DNA from 2 places in the Bradyrhizobium sp. MV1.5 genome. Region 2 is predicted to be linked to the other one. Evidence: riboswitches for the same ligand, from Rfam matches in the RefSeq annotation. Region 2 holds a riboswitch; the other holds the start of a gene.
The links. Region 2 has a riboswitch for cobalamin ahead of AC0L2J_RS06595 (energy-coupling factor ABC transporter permease). Riboswitches for the same ligand answer to the same signal wherever they lie in the genome.

Region 1: it holds a riboswitch for cobalamin, as region 2 does, so the genes downstream of both, metE (5-methyltetrahydropteroyltriglutamate--homocysteine S-methyltransferase) here and AC0L2J_RS06595 (energy-coupling factor ABC transporter permease) in region 2, are expected to answer to the same signal.

What each region holds. Positions count from the first base shown of each region.
Region 1 is NZ_JBVVPL010000011.1:54,956-61,790, reverse strand. Features, by position in the region: gene AC0L2J_RS13325 (EAL domain-containing response regulator) at 1-56, shown strand, start outside; gene AC0L2J_RS13320 (4Fe-4S binding protein) at 637-840, shown strand; cobalamin riboswitch at 1,630-1,829, shown strand; gene metE (5-methyltetrahydropteroyltriglutamate--homocysteine S-methyltransferase) at 1,929-4,244, shown strand; gene AC0L2J_RS13310 (cytochrome-c peroxidase) at 5,057-6,124, opposite strand; gene AC0L2J_RS13305 (iron-sulfur cluster-binding protein) at 6,523-6,747, opposite strand.
Region 2 is NZ_JBVVPL010000005.1:47,175-54,009, reverse strand. Features, by position in the region: gene cbiE (precorrin-6y C5,15-methyltransferase (decarboxylating) subunit CbiE) at 1-192, shown strand, start outside; gene AC0L2J_RS06615 (cobalamin biosynthesis protein) at 189-557, shown strand; gene cobM (precorrin-4 C(11)-methyltransferase) at 554-1,336, shown strand; gene AC0L2J_RS06605 (cobyrinate a,c-diamide synthase) at 1,336-2,646, shown strand; gene cobA (uroporphyrinogen-III C-methyltransferase) at 2,643-3,374, shown strand; cobalamin riboswitch at 3,420-3,639, shown strand; gene AC0L2J_RS06595 (energy-coupling factor ABC transporter permease) at 3,677-4,354, shown strand; gene cobF (precorrin-6A synthase (deacetylating)) at 4,401-5,150, shown strand; gene cobT (nicotinate-nucleotide--dimethylbenzimidazole phosphoribosyltransferase) at 5,166-6,218, shown strand; gene AC0L2J_RS06580 (histidine phosphatase family protein) at 6,219-6,791, opposite strand.

The sequences.
Region 1 (6,835 bases), on a different contig from region 2:
CACTGAAGCAATTTGCACAGTCATCTTTCAACCCTGCTCCAGCTCGTCCAAAATAGTTGCGAGTGGCTGAGTGCGGCCAAGCGACGCTCGCGAGCACCGCCATGCCTACTCGGCACCAGGCATGAGGCTGAGTGCAATTCAGTCGGTCTGCAAGGCCAGTGTCGCTCGTCCCGCCGCCACTTCATTTCCCTCCGAAGCTTGTTATACCACAAGCCCGTTTTGGCAAGCCTCCAGCGAGTCCTCCGCGCAGCTAGCGTTGCAGCCATGAGCGAGGCTTGCACAAACCTCCAGTCGGGGTGTGTGACCGGAGGTTTGCCGAGATCCGACGTAGACCTGCGTCCGTTCGCGGGTTTTGTCGCCGCCGGTGGAGGAAGCGTCAGCCTCGCTTGCCCCCGCGCTGACGTGCCAAACAAACCGACGGACGCTTCCAGCTTCAAGGCGCGACTGACTCTCGCAAGAGGGCCCGATGGCTCATAGCCTGAAATTGAAGCGACCTGTTGCTGTCGCAGACGCAACATGGTCTCAGACCCGGGACAGCCGAATTGGGCAAATTGCCCAACATTGAGCGCGTCTGCGTTTGGCACGGCATTTGAAAGGGATCGCCCATGGCATCGCTCGCCTAAGGAGTCGGAAGGCATGGCTTACAAGATCGTCGCTTCGCAATGCACCGTTTGTGGCGCATGTGAGTTCGAGTGTCCCAACGCGGCGATCAGTCTGAAGCGTGACATTTACGTTATCGATGCCAAAAAATGTACGGAGTGCGAGGGCCATTGCGACACGCCGCAATGCGCGGTGGTCTGTCCGGTCCCTGACACCTGTGTCCCGTCCAAGACAGGATAGGCAGCCCGCGACCAAAAGGCCTCATCGCTCGATTTCGCGAACGAAGTTGTAGATGTGGGACCTTGAGGAGACCACGACCGCATGGGGCGCATCGAGGTCGATTAACATCGTTATGAGCTTAAGACGCTGAGCGACGCCGAGGAACCCCTCAAAGGGCTCTGTCGGAGGACACCGTCGAATTTGTCACGAACAAGGACAAGGCCCTCGATGCTCAGTGGCCGCGTTACGGCCTATCGTCGCTGGTGGCGAGTCGAGGCGAGGCAGACCCGGCGTCGAGCGGCCACGGACGCATCGAAGCCGGCGCAAAAGTCGCTGAGCACGTGAACACCTAGTGCACCGAGAAGGATCATCTTGGCCAACCTCACGGAGGCGGACGACCTCGTGCCTGGTCGCGGGCCCGCCGAACACCAAGGAGCCGACCTGATCATCCGTTCGGTCCTGGAGCAATCCGGCTTTCGAAATGTCTAGGGAGCCTCGTGGGCTGTGACCAAACGGATGCCGGCCGAGGATGATCGCACCTTCCTGACGCGCAGGTTCGAAAAGCTGCTGACGGAAAAGGTCGCCTCCTCGCGATCACACAGATACCGAAAGCCGCCCGGGTTCGTTCCGGTGGTGGAGCTCAACCGTTACGCGAGCGGGGAGCGAATGCATTTCAAAAGCGGAGCCTCCACAGATCCGGGCGTGTTCACTAGGCCGCGAGCAAGACCGTCTTACCTGCCTAGTGCGCTCGTAATCGCTTGGGCAATGTCGCAGCGAGAATCGGTAGGTTGACGCATCGATCCTCGTGCGCATAATCCAAGCCGTCGCGGTCTCCGGATTTCGTTTGATCCGGAGCTAAGAGGGAAGCCGGTGCAATGCCGGCGCTGCCCCCGCAACTGTAAGCGGCGAGCCGCTGTCCAACGAAGTCACTGAAGCCATGCGGCTTCGGGAAGGCCGGACAGCAGCGACGACCCGTGAGCCAGGAGACCTGCCTCGACAAGATATCGTCCACGGGCGGGGCGTCCCGGTGTGCGCCAAGCAGTTGTCGCTCACGCGATGTTCGCTGTCTGCGTCCGCCATGGCCTTTGCCCCAACATGGGGTCTAAGCTATGTCAATCCTTTCGCTTCCCGTTGCCACACTGGGGACGTCACGCATCGGCCCACGACGCGAACTCAAATTCGCGCTCGAGAGCTACTGGGCGGGAAAATCTAGCGAAGCCGAGCTCCTCGAGGCGGGGAGTGGACTTCGTGCCGCTAATTGGGCACGGCAAAAATCCCGCGGTGCGACCGTCATTCCTTCGAATGACTTCTCGCTCTACGACCATGTGCTCGATACCAGCCTAATGGTCGGCGCGATTCCCGACATTTACGGCTGGAACGAAGGTCCTGTGTCGCTCAAAACCTACTTCACCATGGCGCGTGGCGCTCAAGACGGTGGTCACGCTCAGCATGGGCCCGGCGTAGCCGCACAGGAGATGACGAAGTGGTTCGATACGAACTACCACTACATGGTGCCGGAATTTCACCAGGATCAGATCTTTAAGTATGCCTCTCGGAAGCCGATCGAGGAATATGAGGAGGCAAGAAGCCTCGGTTATCAGACGCGGCCCGTCCTAGTGGGCCCAGTCACTTTCCTGAAGCTCGGCAAAAGCGTAAATCCCGCATTCAATCCGCTGTCGCTGCTTGATCGACTCCTCCCCGTCTATGTCGATGTTCTCCGCGAACTAGCCTCGCGCGGCGCTGAATGGGTTCAGCTCGACGAGCCATGCCTAGTGATGGACGTCGACGAAGCATCTCGGGCCGCTGTCCGCCGGGCCTATGCTCATTTCGCTAAGGCCGTGCCGGCGCTTAAAATCATGCTGGCCACATACTTCGGGGCTGTCGGCGACAATCTTGAAACAGTATTGGCCTTGCCCGTTGCCGGGGTTCATGTCGACCTGGTTCGTGCACCTTACCAGTTGGACGCGATTGTCGCCAGAGCAGGTAGAGATCTAGTGGTCTCGCTCGGTGTCGTTGATGGTCGCAACGTGTGGCGCTCTAATCTGCCGGCGCTACTCGACCAACTTGCTCCTATGGTCAAAAAACTGGGCAGGGACCGTGTTCAGATTGCCCCCTCCTGCTCGCTGCTTCATGTTCCGACCGATATTGAACTAGAGATCGATCTCGATCCCAATCTGAAGACGTGGTTGGCGTTCTCAGTGCAGAAGATCAAGGAGCTTTCGATTTTGGGCAAAGCGCTGGCTGGCCATGCTGCCGACGTGGCCGATGAACTCACGCTCTCAGAGGATGCATCCGTCACCCGCGAAACATCGCCGAAGATCCACAGTGCGAACGTCGCCGGACGAATGGCCGCGATCGACGATAGCATGCGTCGCCGTCGCAGTGCGTTCACCCAGCGCGCCGACGTCCAACGCGTCGCCTTCGCATTGCCGATGTTTCCAACCACAACCATCGGATCCTTCCCGCAAACGGCGGACGTCCGCAATGCGCGTGCAGCTCATGCGCGGGGAGCGCTGAATGACACGCAGTACGAGCAGCTTCTGAAAGCGGAGACAGCCCATACCGTGCATTGGCAGGAAGATATCGGCCTGGACGTGCTCGTACACGGTGAGTTCGAGCGCAATGACATGGTTCAATACTTTGGCGAGCAGCTGTTGGGTTTCGCATTCACCAAGCACGGCTGGGTTCAGTCTTATGGCTCGCGGTGCGTTCGTCCTCCTATCCTGTTTGGAGATGTCTCCCGCCCGAAGCCCATGACCGTTAAATGGTGGCGACATGCGCAGTCTCTGACCAAAAAACCCGTCAAGGCTATGCTGACCGGACCGGTGACGATCCTGAACTGGTCGTTTGTCCGTGACGACATCCCGCGGAGCGAGACATGCCGACAGATCGCTCTCGCGATCCGAGACGAGGTCATCGACCTTGAGGCGGCTGGAGCGACCATGATCCAGATCGACGAGGCTGCGTTGCGGGAGGGATTGCCACTGCGCAAATCGCAGTGGAAGGACTATCTCGATTGGGCAGTGGACAGTTTCCGTGTTTGCTCCTCCGCTGTCGCTGACGGAACTCAGATCCATACGCACATGTGCTATTCCGAGTTTAACGAAATCATCGATGCGATCGCAGCAATGGATGCCGACGTCATTTCAATCGAGGCGTCGCGCTCCAAAATGGAATTGCTCGACGCTTTCAAGAGCTACAATTATCCTAATGAAATTGGGCCGGGCGTCTATGACATTCATTCACCGCGCATTCCCGCAGCAGCCGAGATCAAGCAGCTGATTGTGTTGGCGCGGCAGCGGGTTTCCGATCGGCAGCTCTGGATCAATCCCGACTGCGGACTGAAAACTCGAAGGTGGGAAGAGGTGCGTCCCGCGCTCGTCAATATGGTGGCCGCCGCACGCGAGTTGCGGGGTGAGGCATGATCGTACGCAGCGTGTCGCCAACGTATTTGTGAATAAGATCCACGCGCGTTGGGAGGTCGCGATATCTTGCGAACTCCCAAAGCTTCCAGCGCTTGCGACTGCCGGTCTGCTTCGGCGGAGGTGATCCCACACAGCCGGCGACAAGCTCGAATCCGACGGACGACAGCATGCCGGCCTTACCGGTGACATATTCCAAGTCACTTACGCTCGACGCGAACCACGGTCCTATCGCTTCATTTATCCATCGCGTGGATGCGTCCCATCACAACAATCTATTTTACCGCCCTTCCGGAATTTCATACGTAATTGGCGCGTTGGCGCGGGCTTCGGGAAGATTTGCTGGCGTTGGGCGCGTTGCCAAATGCTCCCGCGTGACGGCAAACTGACGCTTGAGTTTCAGGACACGGCGGCCAAACCGCCTGCGTGATGGATCCCAGCTCCATCAAGGCTCCCCTTGCCAACCGGACAGCTGGCAAGTGGTGGCAAGTCTTGAACTTTCCGACAGAAGCGGAAAGCAAGCGGCTCGCTAAGTTGCGCGGAGCGATATCCGCTTCTTGTTTTGACGGCGAGTGCCCTCGCCGTAAATCGGTCGCCGGTAGTCCTCCCTACCGACGAAAGCTGGTGCGATGCGGAAAGCAGCGTTGCTCCTGCGTGACTTCTGCCCGGCCTCCCCTCGAGGCCGGGCATTTTTATGTATGCGTGGTGATGAGTGACAGCACAGCATCATTCATTTAGACGTCATTGCGGGGAGGCCGGTTTCTTGCGTCGCCTCTGTTGCTCTTCATCAGGGAATGACGCCGGTGCTGCTAAGGCTATCTGTCTATTGAAGGCTTTGGTGTCGTGTTGGTACGCGTTGGTAGTACCGGATATTCGATCCTAGGCAGCCGACCGGTCAGCGAATTCAGAAATGCGACGATGTCGTTTTCCTCCCCATCGCTAAGCTTGGCGCCGAGCTGGATGTCACTCATTAGGGCAACAGCTTGCTTCAGGCTCCAAACCTGGCCCGAATGGAAGTAAGGGGCTCGCAACGCGACGTTCCGCAATGGCGCCGCGCGGAAGACATATTCGTCGCCAGCCGCCCTGGTAACCGCGAATCGGCCCTTATCGGCGTCCGGAAGCACGCTTGCGTCCGGCTTTTTCATCACCCCGAACGGGAAGTAGGCCTGTCCACCGAGATTGATTCCATTGTGGCAAGAGGAGCATCCCTTCGCCATAAACAGTGCCAACCCTGACTTCTGCTGATCATCGAGAGCACGTGTATTGCCCTCCAGATACTGATCGAATGGAGCCGCAGGTGTAATGAGAGTCGCTTCAAAAGCCTCGATCGCCTTCGCAAAATTTTCAAAGGTGACCGGTCTCGCTTCGTTCGGAAAAGCGTTCTTGAACAAGACGACGTAGCTGGGCATTGAGTTCAAGATACCGAGCACATGATCTGGAGACGCATTCATTTCGGCACTCGCCTGCACAGGGCCGGTGGCTTGCGCCTTGAGGTCCGCGGCGCGTCCGTCCCAAAATTGCGCCGCATTGAACACTGCGTTGTAGACAGTTGGGGCCCGGCGCAGGCCGACCTTCCAGCCGTGACCAACGGAGGTCGGACCGGCATCGACTCCGCCGGTGCCGAGATTGTGGCACGTATTGCAGCTAATGATTCCGCTCGCCGATAGCCGCGGATCGAAGAACAGCATCTTGCCAAGCTCGACCTTTCCATGCGTCACTGGATTGTCTTTTACTGCAGGAATGGCCGAGGGTATTGGATGGAAGATCTGCTTGGCGTTTCTCATCACATCATCGTCGGCGTTAGCTCCTGACGACATCAGCAGCCCAATAGCTAAAATAGATGCTTCAGCGACAAGGCGAAGCTCCGGGATTGACATGTTCATACGCCTCATTAGTTCTGATTGTTAAACAAGGAAACCGTCGAAAGCGATGCCACGCGTTCCTCGACGGTCCGGCGCAGCATGCAGCGGATCATCTGAAGCGAGGCTGCATCAAAATGTGCGACTTTTGCAGCTGGCCGCCGGCGTTCACGCACGGGCTTGAGGGGCTTACGTGATTCGCGAGTTCGCTTTGAGCTTAGATCGCGGCCTTTCTGTTGGTTGATCAGCCTAGCGCCTCAACGTTCGGCGTGATGGTCGATCTGACAACAACAAGTGTACCGCAAGCAGTAAGCTGTCCGGTGGCCGCATCGGTGCTCCATCGGGCGATTGGGTGGCCAATACGCTCCCGCAAAGTTGATGTATCCGTCTTACTCCGCTGGCCGCGCTCAGCGCTCACGGTGTCATTGGACAATTAGCAACTGCGATGCCAGTTGCGTCCGAGATGCAAGTTGCTGATTTAGTTGTAGAACGGGTCCGGACGAACAAACAAAGTCTGATGTCTTGGTGTGATCACTACATTCAGTGTCACAGATGCCACAAGCGCCAGGCCCGGCGTGATCGTAGATACTTTTGTGGTGAGGTTCGCTTGTTAGCTTGCCGGCCGCACGCGGGAACGGCGGTAACAAGACCTACGCAGCTGGGCGAGACACTGAGAGGCGCCCGGAGGTGCGCATTGTTCACGATTTCGCCGAGCCCAGCCGACTGAAGCCTCTC
Region 2 (6,835 bases):
TCGCGGCTCTCGCCCGGTACGCGGCTGGTCGCGCATTCAGTGACGCTGGAGACGGAAGCGCTGGTGGGTGAACTGCACCAGCGCCACGGCGGCGACTTGATGCGGGTCGAGATTGCGCACGCCGCTCCGCTCGGCCGCTACCGTTCCTGGGACGCAGCGCGGCCGGTGGTGCAATGGAGTGCGGTCCGATGAAGGTCGCCGGGCTCGGATTCAAGCGGGACGTCACGCTGGCCTCGCTGCGTGAGGCGCTGCTGGCAGCTGGTGGTCCCGAAGGTCTCGCAGCGGTGGCAACGGTCAGCGACAAGGCCGACTCAGACGCGCTGAAGCAGCTTGCGCGCGAATGCGGCATACCGATCAAGGCAATCACCGCCGAAATGCTGGCCGGCATCGACACGCCAACACAATCAAAGCTCATCGCGGAAAAGTTCGGGACGGGATCGGTCGCCGAAGCGGCCGCGCTCGCGGCAGCTGGACCTCGCGCGCGATTGATTGCGACGCGGGTGGTCTCGCAGGATCGCACCGCGACCGCGGCGATCGCGGAAGGGGACGGCGCATGACGGTGCACTTCATCGGTGCGGGGCCGGGCGCTCCTGACCTGCTGACGTTGCGCGGCCGCGACCTCATCGCAGCCTGTCCGGTCTGTCTCTATGCCGGCTCGCTTGTCCCTGAAGGCGTCTTGGCGCATTGCCCGCCCGGTGCACGGATCGTCAACACCGCGCCGCTGTCGCTCGACGAGATCATCGCGGAGATCGCTGCCGCGCATGCGGGCGGCAAGGACGTTGCGCGGCTGCATTCCGGTGATCTCTCGATCTGGTCGGCGATGGGCGAACAGCTCCGCCGCCTGCGCGCGCTCGGCATTTCCTACACGGTCACGCCCGGGGTTCCCTCTTTCTCGGCCGCCGCGGCTGCGCTGGAGGTCGAGCTGACGCTGCCCGGCCTTGCCCAGACGGTGGTGCTGACGCGCACGCCGGGCCGCGCCAGCGCGATGCCCGAAGGCGAGAAGCTCGCCGCCTTCGCCGCTACCGGCGCGGTGCTCGCCATCCATCTGTCGATTCATCTGCTCGACAAGGTCGTCGCCGAGCTGACGCCGCATTACGGCGCGGACTGCCCGGTCGCGATCGTCTGGCGTGCGAGCTGGCCCGATCAGCGCATCGTCCGTGCCACGCTCGCAACACTCGACGCTGCTGTCGGCAGCGAGATGGAGCGCACTGCATTGATTCTGGTCGGCAGAACGCTGGGCTCGGCGGATTTTTCCGAGAGCCGTCTCTATGCCGCCGACTATGACCGTCGCTATCGGCCGGTCGGCGCCGAGCCGCGCTTTCCGGAGGTGTCGTGATGGCGGCAGGGCTCGTCATCTCCGCGCCGGCGTCGGGCGTCGGCAAGACCACGCTGACGCTGGCGCTTGCCCGCGCCTGGCGCAACGGCGGATTGCGGGTGCAGTGCTTCAAGAGCGGCCCCGATTACATCGATCCCGCGTTTCATGCAGCCGCGACAGGACGCGCCTCAGTCAACGTCGACAGCTGGGCGATGGATCGCGGGACAATCTCGCATCTCGTCAGTCGCGGCATTGACGCCGATGTCGTGCTGGCCGAAGGCTCGATGGGCCTGTTCGACGGCGTGGCTGCCCGTGGCGTCTGCGGCACCGGGGCGACCGCCGACATTGCGGAGATGCTGGACTGGCCGGTGCTGCTGGTGATCGATCCATCCGGCCAGGCACAAACGGCGGCGGCAATCGCGGCGGGCCTTCGCGACTACCGCCCCGGTGTGCGCCTTGCGGGCGTCGTGCTCAATCGCGTTGCGAGCCCGCGCCACGAAGCTCTCGTGCGGCGTGCGCTGCTGGACGCCGGCATCGCCGTGTTCGGCGCGCTGCCGCGCCATGCCGAGATCAGCCTGCCGAAGCGGCATCTCGGGCTGGTCCAGGCCGAGGAGCAGGCGGAGATCGGCAAGCTGATCGACGAGGCCGCGCGCTTCGTCGCCGAGCATGTCGATCTTGACGCGGTGTTGCGTTCGGCTGCCAGCTGGTCACCGCCATCTGCCGGGAGCGGCCTGAACGTGACGCCGCCCGGCCAGCGCATTGCGTTGGCCCGTGACGCCGCGTTCTCCTTCGTCTATCCGCATATGTTGGAAGCGTGGCGCGCGGCGGGCGCCGAGATATCGACATTCTCGCCGCTCGCTGACGAGGGCCCTGATCCGGGCGCCGATGTGTGCTGGCTGCCTGGCGGCTATCCCGAGCTGCAGGCCGGCAGGATCGCGGCCAATGCGCGCTTCCGCAGCGGATTGTGGGCCTTCGCCGAAACGCGTCCGGTGCACGGCGAATGCGGAGGCTATATGGTGCTGGGCAGCGCTTTGACCGACGCCGACGGCATCAGCCACGAGATGACGGGCCTGCTCGGCCTTGAGACAAGCTTTGCCAAACGCCGCATGCATCTGGGCTATCGTTTGGCCGAGCTTGCCGCGCCGATGCCGGGCCATCAGGCCGGCGCACGCCTGCGTGGCCACGAATTCCACTATTCGACGATCGTCGCGCAGCCCGACATGGCGCTGGCGGTCGTCCACGACGCGACAGGCGCGGTCATCGCCGAGACCGGCTCGCGGCGGGGACAAGCCACCGGCACGTTCTTCCATCTGATCGCGGAGGACCGGTGAGCGGTTTTGTGTCCTTCGTCTCCGCCGGCCCCGGCGATCCCGAGCTCCTCACGCTCAAGGGTGCCGCGCGGCTGCGCGAGGCCGACGTCGTGCTCTATGACGATCTTGCTTCGGGCGCGATCCTCGATCTGGCCCGGCCCGGCGCCAATCTCGTCGCGGTGGGAAAGCGGGCGGGACGGCCCTCGACCAAGCAGCACCACGTCAATCGATTGCTGGTCGACTACGCCGTAACAGGCGCGCGCGTGGTGCGATTGAAGTCCGGCGATGCCGGCATCTTTGGCCGGCTTGAGGAGGAGGTCGAGACCCTGCGTGAAGCCGGCATCGGCTACGAGATCATTCCAGGCGTCACCACGGCCTGCGTGGCTGCGGCTCAGGCCGGCATTCCACTGACCCGGCGTCACACCTCGCGCCGGGTGCAGTTTATTACCGGAGCGGACGTCACCGGCGAGCTGCCGCCAGACCTCAATTGGGTGGCGCTGGCCGATCCCGAGGCGACGACCGTGGTCTATATGGGCCGGCGCACATTTCCGGCGCTCGTCGCAAAATTGATCGAGCACGGGCTCGCCCCGACCACGCCGGCGTTGTTTGCCGAATCGCTCGGCCGTCCCGATGAGCGACTGGTCCGCACCACCATTTCGGAACTTGCCGAGCAGCTTGCGCGGGGCGGAGCGGCATCCACGGCGGCCGTCATCCTGTTCGGCGCGCTGGCGGGGGATTATCCGTCATGACGCTCTCGGCCGCCCTTCGCCCCTTGACGCCCGGCTGGCGAAAGGGGCACACAAGAGAGGCATGGTGCTCGACGCGGCGCAAAGCGCCGGAGCATAATCGGGAATGGGGGTGGGCGGACCAAGTTGCGGCGTCCAAAACCCCAGCCGCCCCCGCGACTGTAAGCGGTGAGGGACTTCGATCAGCCACTGGGCCGCAAGGCCCGGGAAGGTCGGAGACTCCCAGTGAACCGCGAGCCAGGAGACCGGCCGTGCACGTTTTGAGGCCAAGGCCGTCGGGTGTGACGGCAAGAAGGATCTGAGCCATGCATATCGAACCCGGACTAGTCTCGGACGCCAAGCTTGTGCTGAGTTATGCAACCGGCATCGCCGTCGGCGGCGTTGCCTTGAAGCTCGCGGTCGAGACCGTGCGCGAGCAGGGCATCACGTCGTTCGCAGCGCGGACGCTCGCCACCACGGGCCTCGTGTTCGTCTTCTTCGAGATCCTGCCGCACTTCCCGGTCGGCGTCTCCGAAGTGCACTTCATCCTCGGCTCGACCTTGTTCCTGCTGTTTGGAGCGGCGCCTGCGGCCTTCGGCCTCGCGTTCGGCCTGCTGTTCCAGGGCATCTTCTTCGAGCCGCCCGACTTGCCGCAATATGGCATGAACGTCACCACGCTGCTGGTGCCGCTGTTCGGGATCCAGGCAATCGCCACGCGGATCATTTCGCGCAACACGGCCTATGTCGATCTGAAGTACCGCCAGGCGCTGGCGCTTTCGACGACCTATCAGGCCGGCGTCATCGCCTGGGTGGCGTTCTGGGCGCTCTATGGCGCCGGTTTTGCCGCGACCAACCTTGCCAGCATCGCGACCTTCGCGGCGTCCTATGCGCTCGTCATCGTGATCGAGCCGATCGCCGATCTCGGTGTGTTGGCGCTGGCGAAGTCGCTGCGCGGCGTCACCGCGGCCGGCCTCGTCACGCCGCGTTTGCACAACGCGGCCTAGAGACAAGCGAACGGGCGGCTGTTAATGGCCGCCCCTCGCAGGCACGATGCTCACGCTCTCCCTGATAGGCATCGGTTGCGGCGATCGCGGGCAGCTCACGCGCGCCGCCATCGGTGCCATCAACGCGGCCGATCTCGTCCTGATCCCGCGCAAAGGGACGGCCAAGTCCGACCTCGCCGATCTCAGGCGGACGATCTGCGCGGATGTGCTCGCCAGCGACAAGACACGTATCGCCGAGTTCGATCTGCCTGTGCGCGACGCCGCTGAAGCGGACTATCGCAAGGGCGTGGACGATTGGCACGATGCCGTGGCCGCTGTCTGGTCGCAGACGATCGCAGATCATCTCGAAGGCAAAGGCAAGGTCGCGCTGCTGATCTGGGGCGATCCCTCGCTTTATGATTCTTCGCTGCGCATTGCGCGGCGGCTCAATCCCTCGCCAAAGATCGAGGTTGTGCCCGGCATCACCTCGATCCAGGCGCTGTGTGCGGCGCATGCGCTGCCGCTCAACGATATCGGCGAGCCCTTTCTGGTCACGACGGGACGTCGCTTGCGCGAGGGCGGCTGGCCGCAAGGTGTCGATACCGTGGTGGTGATGCTCGATGGCGGCACGGCGTTCCAGTCGCTTGATCCGGCGGACCTGCACATCTGGTGGGGGGCCTATCTCGGCCTGCCCGATCAGATTATCATGTCCGGCGCGCTGGCCGAGATCGGCCCGCGTATCGTCGCCGTGCGGCAAGAGGCGCGCGAGCGGCACGGCTGGATCATGGACAGTTACATCCTCAAGCGCAGGCCGTGAGGCAAGCGAGGCAGCATGCTCCCCGAATGGGTCACCCAACAATGCCCGGATATCTCCGCAGTCCACCGCGAGGCGGCGGTGGCGCGGCAGGCGCAACTGACGAAACCGACCGGCGCGCTCGGCCGGCTCGAGCAGCTCGCGATCGAGCTTGCGGGCCTGCAAGCAACGGAGCAACCGCGCGCGGCGCGGGTGCCGATCATCATCTTCGCCGGCGATCACGGCATCGTCGCGCAGGGCGTTTCGGCCTATCCGCAAGAAGTGACCATCGCGATGCTGGCGAATTTTGCCTCCGGCGGCGCTGCGATTTCGGTGCTCGCGCGTGAGCTGGGCTCCAGCCTGGAGGTCGTCGACACCGGCACGCTGGCGCAGGAGGAGATGGCTGGGATCGTGACCGACAAGCCGCGCAGCGGCACGCGCGATTTCAGCGTCGAAGCTGCGCTCAGCCCCACAGAGCTGGCATTTGCGTTCGAAGCCGGACGACGTGCGGTGACGCGCGCGCAGGCCGGGCAGCCCGATCTTCTGATCTTCGGCGAGATGGGCATCGGCAACACCACGACATCGGCGGCGATTGCGGCGAGCTTGCTCGGCGTGAGCGCGGAAGAGATCGCGGGCAGCGGCACCGGCATCGACGCGGCCGGCCGTGTGCACAAGGCGCGGGTGATCGACGCTGCGATCGCACGCCATGGCATTGCGGGCGCTTCGCCCGAAAAGATCCTGTGCGCCGTCGGCGGCCTCGAGATCGCGGCCATCTGCGGTGCAGTTATCGCAGCAGCGCAGCGCCACATCCCCGTGTTGATCGACGGCTTCATCGTGTCGGTCGCGGCGCTGGCGGCGGCGCGGCTCAACCCGTCGTGCCAGCCGTTCCTGCTGGCCTCGCATCAGTCCGCCGAGCAGGGGCATCGGCTGGTGCTTCGCGCGCTCAACGTGCAACCGCTGATCAGCCTCGATCTCAGGCTCGGCGAAGGATCGGGCGCGGCCATCGCGCTGCCGCTGGTGCGGTCGGCCTGTGCGCTCCACAACGGCATGGCGACCTTTGCGCAGGCCAATGTGCCTGATCGTCCGGCCTGATCAAATCATCGGTTGATTGACGCAGACGACGCGCCAGCCGGTCGCGAGCCGGTCGATCCGCGTCAGCGACAGCGGATCGATCACAAAGCGCAGCGCCGCTTGTGGCGTCAGATCCAGCGCGATGCACAGCGCCGCGCGGATCGTGCCGGAATGCACGACGAGCGTTGCGGCCCCGGCGCCGATCTTCGACAGACCCAGCCGGACCCGCGCGACTTGATCCTCAAAGCTTTCGCCGCCCGGCGGCCGTCCGCGCGCCGGATCGCTCCAGAACCGTGCATAGGCCTCGCCACCGGTCGCGGCGAGCTCGTCATGCCGACGGCCGGTCCACTCGCCAAAGTCTTGCTCGCTGAATTCGTCCACCTGCAGCGGCTCGCGCCCCAGCGCGCGAGCCGTCTCGACCGTGCGCCGCGAAGGGCTCGCATAGCTCGCGGCGTCCCGCGGCAGGCGCTGCCGCAGCGCCTCCAGCTGCGCGCGAGCGCCGAGATCGGCCGGCGCGTCGGCTGCATGGATCGTCCCCGTGACGCCATCGACGGGCGCGTGCCGTATCAGCCAGAGGAAGGTCTCGCCTTCCATGCTTATCTCCAAGGAAACTGGTCGTTGTGGCGATAACGCCGCAA